DNA from 4 places in the Kitasatospora sp. NPDC001527 genome. Region 1 is predicted to be linked to each of the others. Evidence: riboswitches for the same ligand, from Rfam matches in the RefSeq annotation. Region 1 holds a riboswitch; each other region holds the start of a gene.
What was found. Region 1 has a riboswitch for cobalamin ahead of ABT238_RS10695 (cobalamin biosynthesis protein). Riboswitches for the same ligand answer to the same signal wherever they lie in the genome.
Positions count from the first base shown of each region.

Region 2: it holds a riboswitch for cobalamin, as region 1 does, so the genes downstream of both, metE (5-methyltetrahydropteroyltriglutamate--homocysteine S-methyltransferase) here and ABT238_RS10695 (cobalamin biosynthesis protein) in region 1, are expected to answer to the same signal.
Region 3: it holds a riboswitch for cobalamin, as region 1 does, so the genes downstream of both, ABT238_RS15270 (ABC transporter substrate-binding protein) here and ABT238_RS10695 (cobalamin biosynthesis protein) in region 1, are expected to answer to the same signal.
Region 4: it holds a riboswitch for cobalamin, as region 1 does, so the genes downstream of both, ABT238_RS31245 (ribonucleoside-diphosphate reductase subunit alpha) here and ABT238_RS10695 (cobalamin biosynthesis protein) in region 1, are expected to answer to the same signal.

Region 1 is NZ_JBEPAM010000007.1:288,998-292,198, forward strand. Features, by position in the region: gene ABT238_RS10690 (cobyric acid synthase) at 1-613, opposite strand, end outside; gene ABT238_RS10695 (cobalamin biosynthesis protein) at 610-1,596, opposite strand; cobalamin riboswitch at 1,631-1,829, opposite strand; gene ABT238_RS10700 (alpha/beta hydrolase) at 2,024-3,139, shown strand.
Region 2 is NZ_JBEPAM010000024.1:66,069-69,269, reverse strand. Features, by position in the region: gene ABT238_RS21875 (amidohydrolase) at 1-371, shown strand, start outside; gene ABT238_RS21870 (TetR/AcrR family transcriptional regulator) at 447-1,151, opposite strand; cobalamin riboswitch at 1,246-1,456, shown strand; gene metE (5-methyltetrahydropteroyltriglutamate--homocysteine S-methyltransferase) at 1,619-3,201, shown strand, end outside.
Region 3 is NZ_JBEPAM010000012.1:74,406-77,606, reverse strand. Features, by position in the region: gene ABT238_RS15275 (ABC transporter ATP-binding protein) at 1-1,503, shown strand, start outside; cobalamin riboswitch at 1,625-1,829, shown strand; gene ABT238_RS15270 (ABC transporter substrate-binding protein) at 1,883-2,896, shown strand; gene ABT238_RS15265 (FecCD family ABC transporter permease) at 2,893-3,201, shown strand, end outside.
Region 4 is NZ_JBEPAM010000048.1:3,833-7,033, reverse strand. Features, by position in the region: gene ABT238_RS31250 (hypothetical protein) at 1-647, opposite strand, end outside; cobalamin riboswitch at 1,099-1,227, shown strand; gene ABT238_RS31245 (ribonucleoside-diphosphate reductase subunit alpha) at 1,411-3,201, shown strand, end outside.

The DNA.
Region 1 (3,201 bases):
GCAGCCGGGCATCGCCGCGGAACTTGTTGACGAACCAGCCCACCACGTGCCGCTGGTCCTCGGCCGACAGCAGCGCCAGCGTCCCGTACATCGCCGCGAAGACCCCGCCGCGGTCGATGTCGCCGACCACCACGACCGGAAGCCCGGCGGCGGTCGCCAGGCCCATGTTGGCGATGTCGCGGTCGCGCAGGTTGATCTCGGCGGGGGAGCCCGCGCCCTCGCAGACCACCACGTCGAAGCGGCGCCTGAGGTCCGCCAGGCACTCCAGGGCGCGCTCCAGCAGCACCGGCTTGCGCTCCCGGTAGTCCAGCGCGCCGACCTCGGCGACCGGCCGGCCCAGCAGCACCACCTGGCTGCGCCCGTCCCCGCCGGGCTTGAGCAGCACCGGGTTCATCGCCGCCTCCGGCTCGACCCGGGCCGCCTGGGCCTGCATCGCCTGGGCACGGCCGATCTCGGCGCCGTCCGCGGTGACGAAGGAGTTCAGCGACATGTTCTGCGCCTTGAACGGCGCGACGGAGACACCCTGCCGGGCCAGCCAGCGGCAGATGCCCGCGGTGACCACGCTCTTGCCGGCGTCCGAGGTCGTCCCGGCGACCAGCAGCGCCTTGCTCATGACCCAACCCTCCGCTTCCCGCCCAGCGCCGCCCGCAGCAGCAGGTGCCCGGCGACCGTCGTACCCAGGGCCAGCGCGCTCACCCGCCGGGAGAGCACGCAGGCCCGTTCGATGTCCTCCACCCCGACGGGGCGCAGTTCCCCTCCCAGCACGGGGCGGTGCTCGACGCGCTCCCCGTACCGCAGCGTGCCGCCGAGGCGCACGCCCACCGCGCCGGCGAAGGCCGACTCGGCCTGGCCGGCGTTCGGGCTGGGGTGTGCCGAGCCGTCGCGCCGCCAGACCCGCCAGGCGGTGCGCGGCGCGGGCGCGGCGGCCACCGTCAGCAGCGCGGTCAGCCGCGCGCCCGGCCAGCCCGCCACGTCGTCCAGCCGCGCCGAGGCCCAGCCGAACCGGGCGTAGCGCGGCGAGCGGTGACCGACCATCGCGTCCAGGGTGTTCACCGCGCGGAACGCCAGCAGGCCGGGCGTGCCCGCGAGACCGCCCCAGACCAGGGCGTTGACCACGGCGTCGGCGGTGTTCTCGGCCACCGACTCGACGACCGCGCGGGCCAGCTGCCGCTCGTCCAGCGCGCTGGGGTCGCGCCCGCACAGGTGCGGCAGCCGCGCGCGGGCGGCCGTCAGGTCTCCGGCGGCGAGCGAGCGGCCGATGGCGCGGGCCTCGCGGGTCAGTGAGGTGCCGCCGAGCACCGTCCAGGTCGCGGCGGCGGCGAGCGCGGCCCGGCCGGGCGGACGGCGGGCCAGCAGCCGGTCGGCGGCGATCGCCCCGGCCGCGACGGTGCCCACGGTCAGGGCGGTGAAGGCGGTGCCGACGGCGCGGTGGTCGCGCCAGAGCAGGTGCTCCAGCCGGCCGGCGGCGGAGCCGAAGCCGGCCACCGGGTGGCCGCGGCGGGGGTCGCCGAACCGGGCGTCGGCCAGGTACCCGGCGACGGCGCCCGCGCCGAAGGCGGCGGCCCCGCTCAGCGGGTGCACGGCAGGGCGCAGCATCGCGTGCGTGTCCTCACTCAGGGTCCGCGCCCTGGATCGACGAACGGGGGGCGAGAGTCTCCTGGCTTCCGGGTCGGACGCACACTCCGGGCCTTCCAGCGGCTTCTGACGGCCCGCCGTGGCGTGTTCCGGTCGTGCTCCCCGGTGACAGTGGCGGGACCGCGCCGGACTCGCACCGGCTTCCTCTGCATGCCTCCGTATTGGCTGAAGGATCCCATCACGGGCCCGAACCGGGAGTCAACCGAGGTCGTGGACGGTGTTGGTCACACCGTGCGCCGCCCCTGAATATGCAGACCGGTCTACTGACTCCCCGTGTGATTTTCATCCCGGAACAACCCGTACGGCCGTGTCCTACTGGCTTCCCTCCGCCCGCGCGAGTGGACTGGGCTGAGGAGTGGGTCCAGACACCGAGCAGCGGGGAGCGAGTATGCGTTGGGGAATCGCGGCCACCGTGGCGGCCGCAGCCGTCGGCACCGGGGCCGCCGTTCTGGTGATCGGCCGCCGGGCCTCCGAGCGGATGGTCCGCCCGGCCGCCGGTGCCCGCGAGCGGACCGGCCCGGTGCTGGTCCGCGGCCTCGGCGCCGGAGAGGTCACCTTCACCCGCACCGCCGTGAGCGAGCGCCCCGGCCGCTGGGCCGTCGAGTGGGGCGAGGACGGCCACGCCGTCGTCGAGGAGGTGCTGCGCCGCGACGACGCGGACGTCACCCGCCGCCTGGTGCGCGCCGACCGCGGCACCCTCACAGCCGGCACCGAGGTCCGCTTCACCCCCCGCGTCCACCTCGGCGACCCGGCCCGGGCGCTCGGCCTGCCGTTCGCCGAGACCGCCGTCGAGGGCGAGCTCGGCACCATGCCCGCCTGGCGGCTGGACGGCAAGCGCGGCACCTGGGTGGTCCTGGTGCACGGCCCCGGCGCCGATCGGGAGCAGAGCCTGCCCGTCCTGTCCGAGCTGCAGCGCCTGGGCCTGCCCGTCCTCGCCGTCACCTACCGCGGCGACGCCGGCGCCCCGGCCTCCCCGGACGGCCTCGGCCACTTCGGCGAGACGGAGTGGCGCGACGTCGAGGCGGCGGTGCGCACCGCTCTGGACGGCGGCGCGGGCCGGGTCGTCCTCTACGGCTGGTCGCTCGGCGCCACGATGGCCCTGCAGACCGCCGCCCGCTCGGACCTCGCCCCCTCGATCAGCAGCCTGGTCCTGGACTCGCCGGTCCTGGACTGGCCGGCCACCGCCCGCCGGGACGCCGCCCGCTCCGGTTTCCGGGGCGCGGCCGCCGAACTCGGCGCGCTCGCCGCCCAGGGCCGCACCGGCGTGGATCTGGCCGACTTCGCCCGCCTCGCCGAGGGTACGGACCTGCGGGTGCCCACCCTGGTGCTGCACGGCCCCGACGACCCGGTGGCGCCGTTCTCCGCCGCCGAGCGCCTGGCCCGCCGCCGCCCGGACGTGGTCAACCTCCAGGCCTTCCCGGGGGGTGACCACGCCGCCCTCTGGAACACCGATCCGGACCGCTACGCCGAGACCCTCCGCCGCTGGCTCACCCCGTTCTGCTGACCCCCCGCCGAAACCCGTTCCGCCCCCCCCGCCGCGCGGAACGGGGCGGAATACCGGCCCAC
Region 2 (3,201 bases), on a different contig from region 1:
CCTGGCAGTACCCGTTCGGCGCGCTCCAGCGGGCGGGCGCCACCCTCGCGGCGGGCAGCGACTGGCCGGTGAGCAGCCCGGACCCGCTGGCCGGCCTGCACGTGGCCGTCAACCGGAGGGAGCCGGACAGCGAGGACGAGCGGGTCTTCCTGCCCGAGCAGCGGCTCGACCTCGCCTCCGCGATCGCCGCCTACACGGCCGGCGCCGCGCACGTGAACGGCCACGACGACGCCGGCGTGCTCGCCCCGGGCCGGTGGGCCGACCTGGTCGTCCTGGACCGCGACATCCTCAGCGGCCCGGCCGAGGAGATCGCCGAGGCCCGGGTGCTGCGGACGTACGTGGGCGGTGAGCTGGTCCACGAGGCCGGCTGACCGCGCCCGCTCACGGTGGCCGCTCACGGTGGCCGCCGGGCCGCAGGATCACCCTCCGCCCGGCGGTCGCCGTGCTCAGCGCGACTTCGCCAGCCGGGCCTCGGCGGCGTCCAGCAACAGGTCCAGCGCGTACGGGTAGCCGCTGCGCCGCATGTCGGCGGTGAGCAGGTGCGCGGTGGCGGCGATGTGCGGGTTGGTCGCGGCGTCCAGCCGGGCGTACGAGGCGTGCCAGACCCGCAGGTCCGCCGACTGCGCGGAGGCGGGCAGGGCGAGCGCGGCGGCGTCCAGCGCGGCGAAGCCGAGGCTCTGGTCCACGAACGCGTGGTAGATCCGCACCGCCTCGGGATCGGGGAAGCCCGCGCCGCGCAGCACGCCGAGGATCGCCTCGACGGCGGCGATCTCGTGGGTGCGCCCGGTGGTGCGGTGGGCGGCGAGCAGCGCGGCCTGCGGATGGGCCTGGTAGCTGGCGTGGATGCGCAGGCCGATGGACCGCAGGTCGGCCCGCCATTCCCCGGTGGCCCGCCAGCCCTGCTGGGCGCGGCCGACCAGCTCGTCGGCGATGGCGAGCAGCAGGTCGTCGGAGCTGTGGAAGTAGCGGTAGACGGCACTGGGGTCCGCGCCGAGCGCGGCGCCGAGCCTCCGGACGGTGAGGGCCTCCGCGCCGTGCTGCCCGATCAGCCGCAGGGCCGTGTCGACGATCAGCTCGTGGGAGAGCACGACCCCCTGCTTGGTGGGCCGCCGGCGCCGCCGCTGGGGCTCGGGCACTACGCGTTCGCTCATCCGGGCAGGCTACGTCAACACCCTTGTCGTAGGACAGGGGGCGTCGGCGAAACCATGGTGACGGGGAGCGGTTGTGGGTCTAGGCTGGCCGGTGCAGCTGGTTCGCCCTGCCCGCCAGGCAGGCGCGTCGCAAGAGGGAACCCGGTGACGCCTTTGAACAGGCCAGTCCGGGACTGCCCCGCAGCGGTGAGCGGGAACGACCGCCGTCATACGCACTGGGCCCGGCCGGGTCTGGGAAGCGACGGCCAGTAGGTGACCGCCCTTCACGGGCGGACGTGCCCGCGAGTCCGAAGACCTGCCCGTTGCCCGCGCGCGACCGATCGCGCGCGGTTCTCCGGTGACCTCGTGGGCGGGTCGGCGTGCACACCCGGCGGAGCCGTGACGGCGTCCGCCCGGTTCGTCACCCCTTCGCGCCCTCCTCCCCGTCACCGGGCACCCGAGGAGCAAGACTCGCGAAGGAGAGTCCCTTGACAGCGACGTCCGCAGCCGCGGCGACCCTGGCCACCGTCCACGGCTACCCCCGCCAGGGCCGGAACCGGGAACTCAAGAAGGCGATCGAGGGCTACTGGAAGGGCACCGTCACCGCCGACGCCCTCCACACCGCCGCCGCCGAACTGCGCCGGGAGACCTGGCGCCGGCTCACCGGGGCCGGCATCGGCGAGGTCCCCACCGGCGACTTCTCGCTCTACGACCACGTGCTCGACACCACCGTCGCCGTCGGCGCGATCCCCGCCCGCCACCGGGCCGCCGTCGAGGCCGACCCGCTCGACGGCTACTTCGCCATGGCGCGCGGCACCCAGGACGCCGCGCCCCTGGAGATGACCAAGTGGTTCGACACCAACTACCACTACCTGGTGCCCGAACTCGGCCCCGGCACCGCCTTCACCGCCGACTCCGCCAAGCCCGTCGGCGAACTGGCCGAGGCCCTCGCGGCCGGCCACCGGGCCCGGCCGGTGCTGCTCGGCCCGATCACCTACCTGCTGCTGGCCAAGCCCGCCCCCGGCGTGGCCGAGGACTTCCGCCCGCTCACCCTGCTCGACCGGCTGCTCCCGGTCTACGCCGAACTCCTCGCCGACCTGCGCGCCGCCGGGGCCGCCTGGGTGCAGCTCGACGAGCCCGCGCTCGTCCAGGACCGCACCCCGGCCGAACTGAACGCCGCCGCCCGCGCCTACCGCGACCTCGGCGCCCTCACCGACCGGCCGAAGCTGCTGGTGGCGAGCTACTTCGACCGCCTCGGCGAGGCCCTGCCCGTCCTCGCCAAGGCCCCCGTCGAGGGCCTGGCCCTGGACTTCACCGGACCGGCCGCCGCCAACCTGGCCGACCTCGCCGCCGCCGGCGGACTGCCCGGCAAGCGCCTGGTCGCCGGCGTCGTCGACGGCCGCAACGTCTGGATCAACGACCTGGAGAAGTCGCTGGCCACCCTGGCCACCCTGCTCGGCCTGGCCGGACACGTGGACGTGGCACCGTCCTGCTCCCTGCTGCACGTCCCGCTCGACGCCACCGCCGAACGCGACCTCGACCCGCAGCTCGCCCGCTGGCTCGCCTTCGCCCGGCAGAAGGCCGAGGAGACCGTCCTGCTCGCCCGCGGCCTGCGCGAGGGCACCGGCGCGATCACCGCCGAACTCGCCGCCAACCGCGCCGACCTGGCCTCCCGCGCCCGCTCCCCGATCACCCGCGACCCCGCCGTACGCGCCCGCGCCGCCGCCGTCACCGCCGGGGACACCCGCCGCGCCCAGGCCTACCCCGAGCGGGCCGAGGCCCAGCGCGCCCGCCTCGGCCTGCCGCTGCTGCCCACCACCACGATCGGCTCCTTCCCGCAGACCGCCGAGCTGCGCCTCGCCCGCGCCGACCTCGGCGCCGGGCGGATCGACGCCGCCGCCTACCGCGAGCGCATCGAGGCCGAGGTGCGCGAGGTGATCGCCTACCAGGAGAAGGCCGGACTCGACGTGCTCGTCCACGGCGAGCCCGAACGCAACGACATGGTCCAGTACTTCGCCGAACGGCTCACCGGCTACCTGGCCACCCGGCACGGCTGGGTGCAGTCCTACGG
Region 3 (3,201 bases), on a different contig from region 1:
GTGTTGTCGCGCTACGCGCGAGGTCTCTCCCATCGCTTCGGCGAGCGCGCGCTCGCCAGGCTCCGCGAGGAGGTCGTCGACCACACCCTCTCGCTGCCGGGGCGTGTCGCGGACGAGGTGAGCACCGGTGATCTGGTCACCCGTACCACCCTGGACGTCTCGACCGTCGCGGCCACGCTGCGCAATGCGGCTCCGGACATGTTCATCTCCGGCATCCAGGTCGTGTTCATCTTCGCCGCGGTCTTCCTCCTCGACCCGCTGCTCGGTCTCTGCTCGGTCGTGGGACTGCCGCTCGTGTGGGGGGTGAGCCGCTGGTACCTCGCGCGCTCCCGCGACGCCTACCTCGCCGAGGGAGCGGCCGCCGGCGATGTCTCCGAGATCCTCAACTCCACCGCCCACGGCGCCCGTACCGTCGAGGCCTACGGGCTGGGCGAACTGCGGAACAGCACCCTCGACGAGGCCATCGACACCACCTACCGCGCCGGCATGCGCACCCTCTCCCTGCGGACGGTGCTGTTCCCGGTCACCGAGTTCGCGCACACGCTGCCCATGGCGCTCATCCTGCTCGTGGGCGGGTTCGGCTACCTCAACGGCACGATCTCCCTGGGAGTCGTGGTGGCGGGCAGCCTGTACATGTGGCAGCTGGTCGACCCGCTCAACCAGATGCTCGTCTGGGTCGAACAACTGCAGCGCAGCGGCGCCTCGTTCGCCCGCATCAAGGGTGTCGGGCTGGTGTCGCACACAGCTGACGCTCCCGTGTCGGCCCCTGTGGACGACCTCATCGAGGTCAAGGGCGTGGGGTATTCCTACGTCCCCGGGCACGAGATCCTCAAGGACGTGGACCTGCTGGTCCGTCCCGGTGAACGGCTGGCGGTGGTCGGCCGGTCGGGAGCCGGCAAGTCCACCCTCGGCAAGCTGCTGTCCGGTGCGGACGTCCCTGACGCCGGCCACGTCCTGGTCGGCGGCGTGCCCGTCGCCGACCAGGCCGCGGCGGGCGAACTGGGCAACCGCATCGTCCTCATCACGCAACAGCACCACGTGTTCATGGGCACCCTCCGCGACAACATGACCATGGCCGCCCCCGAAGCCGACGACGAGGCCGTCCTCGCGGCCCTGCGGTCCGTGGAAGCGGACTGGGTGGCCGAACTGCCGGAGGGCCTGGACACCCCGCTGGGCTCGGGCGGAGTCGAACTGGAGGCCGCCCAGGCGCAGCAGCTCACCCTGGCCAGGGTGCATCTGGCGGACCCGCACACCCTGATCCTGGACGAGGCCACGTCACTGCTCGACCCGACGACGGCCCGGCAGGCGGAGCGGGCAGTGGCCGCCGTCCGGTCGGGCCGCACCGTCATCGCCATCGCCCACCGGCTGCAGACCGCACACGACGCCGATCGCATCGCCGTCATGGAGTCCGGCCGCATCGTCGAACTGGGCACCCACGACGAGCTGGTCGGCGCGGGCGGACCGTACTCGGATCTGTGGCGGTCGTGGAACGGCGAAAGGTGAGTCTTCGGCACGGCGTACGTCCCCGGGAGTTCGCGCATCAGTCGCGTGCCCGGGCTATCCGAGCCCGAACTGTCCAAACGACCGTCCCAGGTGCCGGGCGGCACCGACCCGACCGTGCCTGATACCTTGCAATCGCCGTGGTGTTCGGGAAACCGGTCTGAGTCCGGTGCGGCCCTCGCCACTGTTGCCGCGGAGTGCCGCGGCCCTCGCTGACCGGCTTCCCCAGCGGTCAGGGCCACTGGGCGGGCTGGATGAGCCGCCCGGGAAGGTCGGCCTCGGTGTGTCGATGCGGGAGCCAGGAGACCGGCCACGGCGCGACATGTTCCACGAGGGTTTTGGAGAACACGTGCCCAGCGGTCTTCCGCGTCCGTTCCGATCCATGCGTTCCGCACGCCCCGCAGGTCCGGTCCGTGCCGGCCGGGCGGTCGCGGCCGTCCTGTTCGCCGGCGTACTCGGCGCCTGCGCGGGCGCCCCCGCGCCCGTCGCGTCCAGCGCGACGACCGGAAGTGCCGAGCCCGTCCGTGTGGACAACTGCGGGACCACCGTGACCGTCGGCGCGCCGCCCGACCGGCTGGTGACGCTCAACCAGGGTGCCACCGAGGTCGCCCTGGCCCTCGGCCTGCAGTCCCGCATGGCCGGTACCGCCTATCTCGACGATTCCGTCCCGGAGAAGTGGAAGGCGGCCTACGACTCCGTTCCGGTGCTCTCCAAGGAGTACCCGACGAAGGAGAAGCTCCTCGCGGCCCGTCCCGGCTTCCTGTACGCCTCCTACTCCAGCGCGTTCACCGACAAGGTCGCGGGAAGCCGGGAGGAACTGCGCGGCCAGGGGATCCCGTCGTACCTGTCCCCGTTCGGCTGCTCGGACAGGAGCCAGGTGCCGCCGACGACCTGGCAGGCGATGTGGGGCGAACTGAACGACGTCGCCGAGGTCTTCGGTGTCACGGAGCGGGCCACCGCGATCCAGCGGCAGCAGGAGCAGCAGCTGGCCCGGTTCACGGCGACAGCCGCCGGCAAAGGCCTGAAGGTCCTGTGGTTCGACTCGGACACCAAGGCGCCGTACATCGGCGCCGGCCACGGCGGGCCCCAGCTGGTGCTCGACGCCGTCGGCGCCCGCAACGTCTTCGCGGACCTGCCCGGTTCCTGGCAGAACGTGAGCTGGGAGAAGGTCGTCGCCGCGGACCCGGACGCCGTCGTGCTCGCGGACGCCGACTGGGACACGGCCCAGTCCAAGATCGACTACCTGGAGAACGACCCGGTGCTGAGCAGGCTCACCGCCGTGCAGCGCAAGGCTTTCGTGGTGGTGCCGTTCTCGGAGTCGACGCCCGGCGTGCGGCTCGCCGACGGCGCCGCCCGGGTGTCCGAGGGGCTGGGCAAGCTGCGCCCGGGTTCATGACCACCGCAACCCGCCCCGCCGTGCGGCCCGCTGGTCCGGGCCGCGCGGCGGCGGCCCTGGCCGTCGGTGCGGCCCTGCTGCTGACCACGGTGCTCCTCGGTCTGGCCGTGGGCTCGCACCACGAGCCGGTCCGGACGGTGATCGATGTCGTGGCGCGCCGTCTCGGGCTGGGCGACCCGCACGTGACGCTGCTCGACGACCAGATCGTCTGGCAGCTCCGGCTGCCGCGGGTCCTGGGAGCGGCCGCCACCGGCGCCGGCCTCGCGGTCTGCGGTGCGGTGCTGCAGACGCTGACCGGGAACGAC
Region 4 (3,201 bases), on a different contig from region 1:
GTACCGGACAGACCCTGGATCAGGCCCGCGTGCCGGCCGAGCGCCCGGTCCGCGCCGGCCTTGTTGTCGAAGACCGCGACGCCGACGGTGACGGCGCTCTCGCCGTTGACGTAGGTCGCGCGGACCACCGTCCGGCAGGTGTCGTCGCCGAGCGCGAGGCCGAGGCCGCCGGTGGTCGCCTTGGAGCAGGGGGCGGTCGCGCCGGTCACCTGACGGGTCCACACCTTGCCGTCGATGGTGCGGGTCTGGTCCGGGAACAGCGTCGCCGCGTCGACCGGCAGCTTGTCGGTGGCGGCGTCGGAGATGACCGCCAGCGCCTGCTCGGTGGGCGTGGCCGTGACGGACGGGCTGCCGGCCGTGGACGTGCTCGCGTTCGGCTTGGGGTCGTCACCGCCCTTGTCGCGGCCGTTGATCCACACCCCGGCCCCGACGATGCCGCCGACCACGACGAGAGCCGCGATCACGGCGCCGATCCCCAGCCGCTTGCGGCGGCGCGACTCGGAGGCGTGCCGGTCCGCCATCGCGTTCCAGTCCGGCTCCCTCGGCACCTGCTGCTGGGCGCTCTGCTGCGGCCACGGGGCGAACTGGGCCGGCCCACCGGCCGCCGCCTGGGGCTGCGGGGGTCCTGGCTGCGGCTGGGGCTGCACGGGACCGGGCTGAGGTCCGGGCTGCGGCCCCGGCTGGGGCCCCGGCTGCGGGTACGGCACCGCGCCGGACGGCACGTGCGGCGCCACGGGAGGCTGGCCCTGCGGCGGCACCCCCGCCCCGGGCTGGACGTACGGCGTCGCAGGCGGCCCGAAGCCGCCTGGCGGCGGCACCGGCGGCTGCCCCGGCTGCGGCGCCTGCCCCGGCGTGCCAGGCTGCTGACCCTGCTCCGGCGGCACGGCCCTACCGGCCCAGTCCCCCGCAGCGCCCGTTCCCTCGCTCATGTGCCGAGATCGTAGGGCATGCACCGGACGAGGGATCGATCCGGTGACCAATCCGTTTCAGAACCCGGCCCGCCACGGGCACCGCAGGCCCCGTCCCCGTACCACTGGTCATCGGAGCAACACGCCACGCTGCACTACATGTGGTGTCGCATCCAGCAAGCACCACTAGATGTATGCTCACTCCTGCTGTCGACGCAGGGGAACCCGGTGTGACTCCGGGACTGCCCCGCAGCGGTGTGCGGCCGCCTTCCCCAGGTGCGCCGCGAGTCCGAGTGCCTGCCGACGGCGTGCCGACGCCTCCCCGCAGAGGCCATGGCACCAGCACCACCTTCCGGGCCTCGCGGGCGGGCCGGGGACGACACGCGCGCGGCGCCTCCGGGCCCGCGCGGCGGTCTCCCCTGCCCCGAACGGCCCGGCCCCGAGCCACCGCCGTCGACCGCCGCCAGGAGAGAGCGCCTTGACCACCGCTGCCTCAGCCACCCTGCCCGCCCAGGGTTCCAGCTCCGCCCCCGCCGACCCGACGGTCTCCGACCCCGGCGGTGCGCTCCTGCGCCTCCTGACCGACCGCAGCGCCGACCTCCCCCAGGTCGACCCCGGCCATGTCGCCGCCGCCGCGCTCCGCGGCCGCCACGCCGGCTCGGACTTCGCCGAGCTCCGCGGGCTGGCCGTCGACGCCGCCGCCTCGATGATCGCCGAGGACCCGCAGTACTCGAAGCTCGCGGCCCGGCTGCTGGCGCTGGAGATCGTGGACGAGGCGGCGAGCCAGGGCGTGGTCTCGTTCTCCACCTCGATCGCGGTCGGCCACGCCGAGGGCCTGATCGGTGACACCACCGCCGCCTTCGTCGCCAAGCACACCGCCGCCCTGGACGCCCTGGTCGACCCGGCCGGCGACGACCGCTTCGAGTACTTCGGCCTGCGCACCGTGCAGTCCCGGTACCTGCTGCGCCACCCGATCACCCGCAAGGTCGTCGAGACCCCGCAGTACTTCCTGCTCCGCGTCGCCTGCGGCCTGGCGGTCGGCGACACCGAGCAGTCGGTCGCCGAGGTCGCCGAGCTGTACCGCCTGATGAGTCGGCTGGAGTACCTGACCTCCTCGCCGACCCTCTTCAACTCCGGCACCCGGCACCCGCAGATGTCCAGCTGCTACCTGCTGGACTCCCCGCTGGACAACCTGGACTCGATCTACTCCCGGTACGCGCAGATCGCCCGCCTGTCCAAGCACGCCGGCGGCATCGGCCTGTCCTACTCCCGGATCCGCTCGCGCGGCTCGCTGATCCGCGGCACCAACGGTAAGTCCAACGGCATCGTGCCGTTCCTGCGCACCCTCGACTCCTCGGTCGCCGCCGTCAACCAGGGCGGCCGCCGCAAGGGCGCGGCCTGCGTCTACCTGGAGACCTGGCACGCGGACATCGAGGAGTTCCTGGAGCTGCGCGACAACACCGGCGAGGAGGCGCGCCGCACCCACAACCTCAACCTGGCGCACTGGATCCCGGACGAGTTCATGCGCCGGGTCAACGCCAACGCGGACTGGTCGCTGTTCTCCCCCGCCGACGTCCCCGAGCTGGTCGACCTGTGGGGCGAGGAGTTCGACGAGGCCTACCTCAAGGCCGAGCTGGCCGGCAAGGCCGTGCGCACCATCCCCGCGCAGACCCTCTACGCCCGGATGATGCGCACCCTGGCGCAGACCGGCAACGGCTGGATGACCTTCAAGGACGCCTCCAACCGCGCCGCCAACCAGACCGCGCTGCCCGGCCGCACGGTGCACTCCTCCAACCTCTGCACGGAGATCCTGGAGGTCACCGACGACTCCGAGACCGCCGTCTGCAACCTCGGCTCGGTCAACCTCGGCGCCCACGTCGCCGACGGCGCGTCGGCCGACGACCTGCTGAACGCGCTGGACTGGGAGCGCCTGGACGCCACCGTCCGCACCGCCGTCACCTTCCTCGACCGCGTGGTGGACATCAACTTCTACCCGACCCCCGAGGCCGGCGCCTCCAACTCCCGCTGGCGGCCGGTGGGCCTGGGCGTGATGGGCCTGCAGGACGTCTTCTTCAAGCTGCGGATCGACTTCGACTCCGCCGAGGCCGCGCGGCTGTCCACGCTCATCGCCGAGCGCATCATGCTCACCGCCTACGAGCGCTCCGCCGACCTGGCCGAGCAGCTGGGCCGCCACGAGGCCTACGGCGAGACCCGCGCCGCCCGCGGCGAGCTGCACATCGACCACTTCCCGACGGCCGCGCCGGAGTGGGCCGACCGCTGGGCCGCGCTGCGC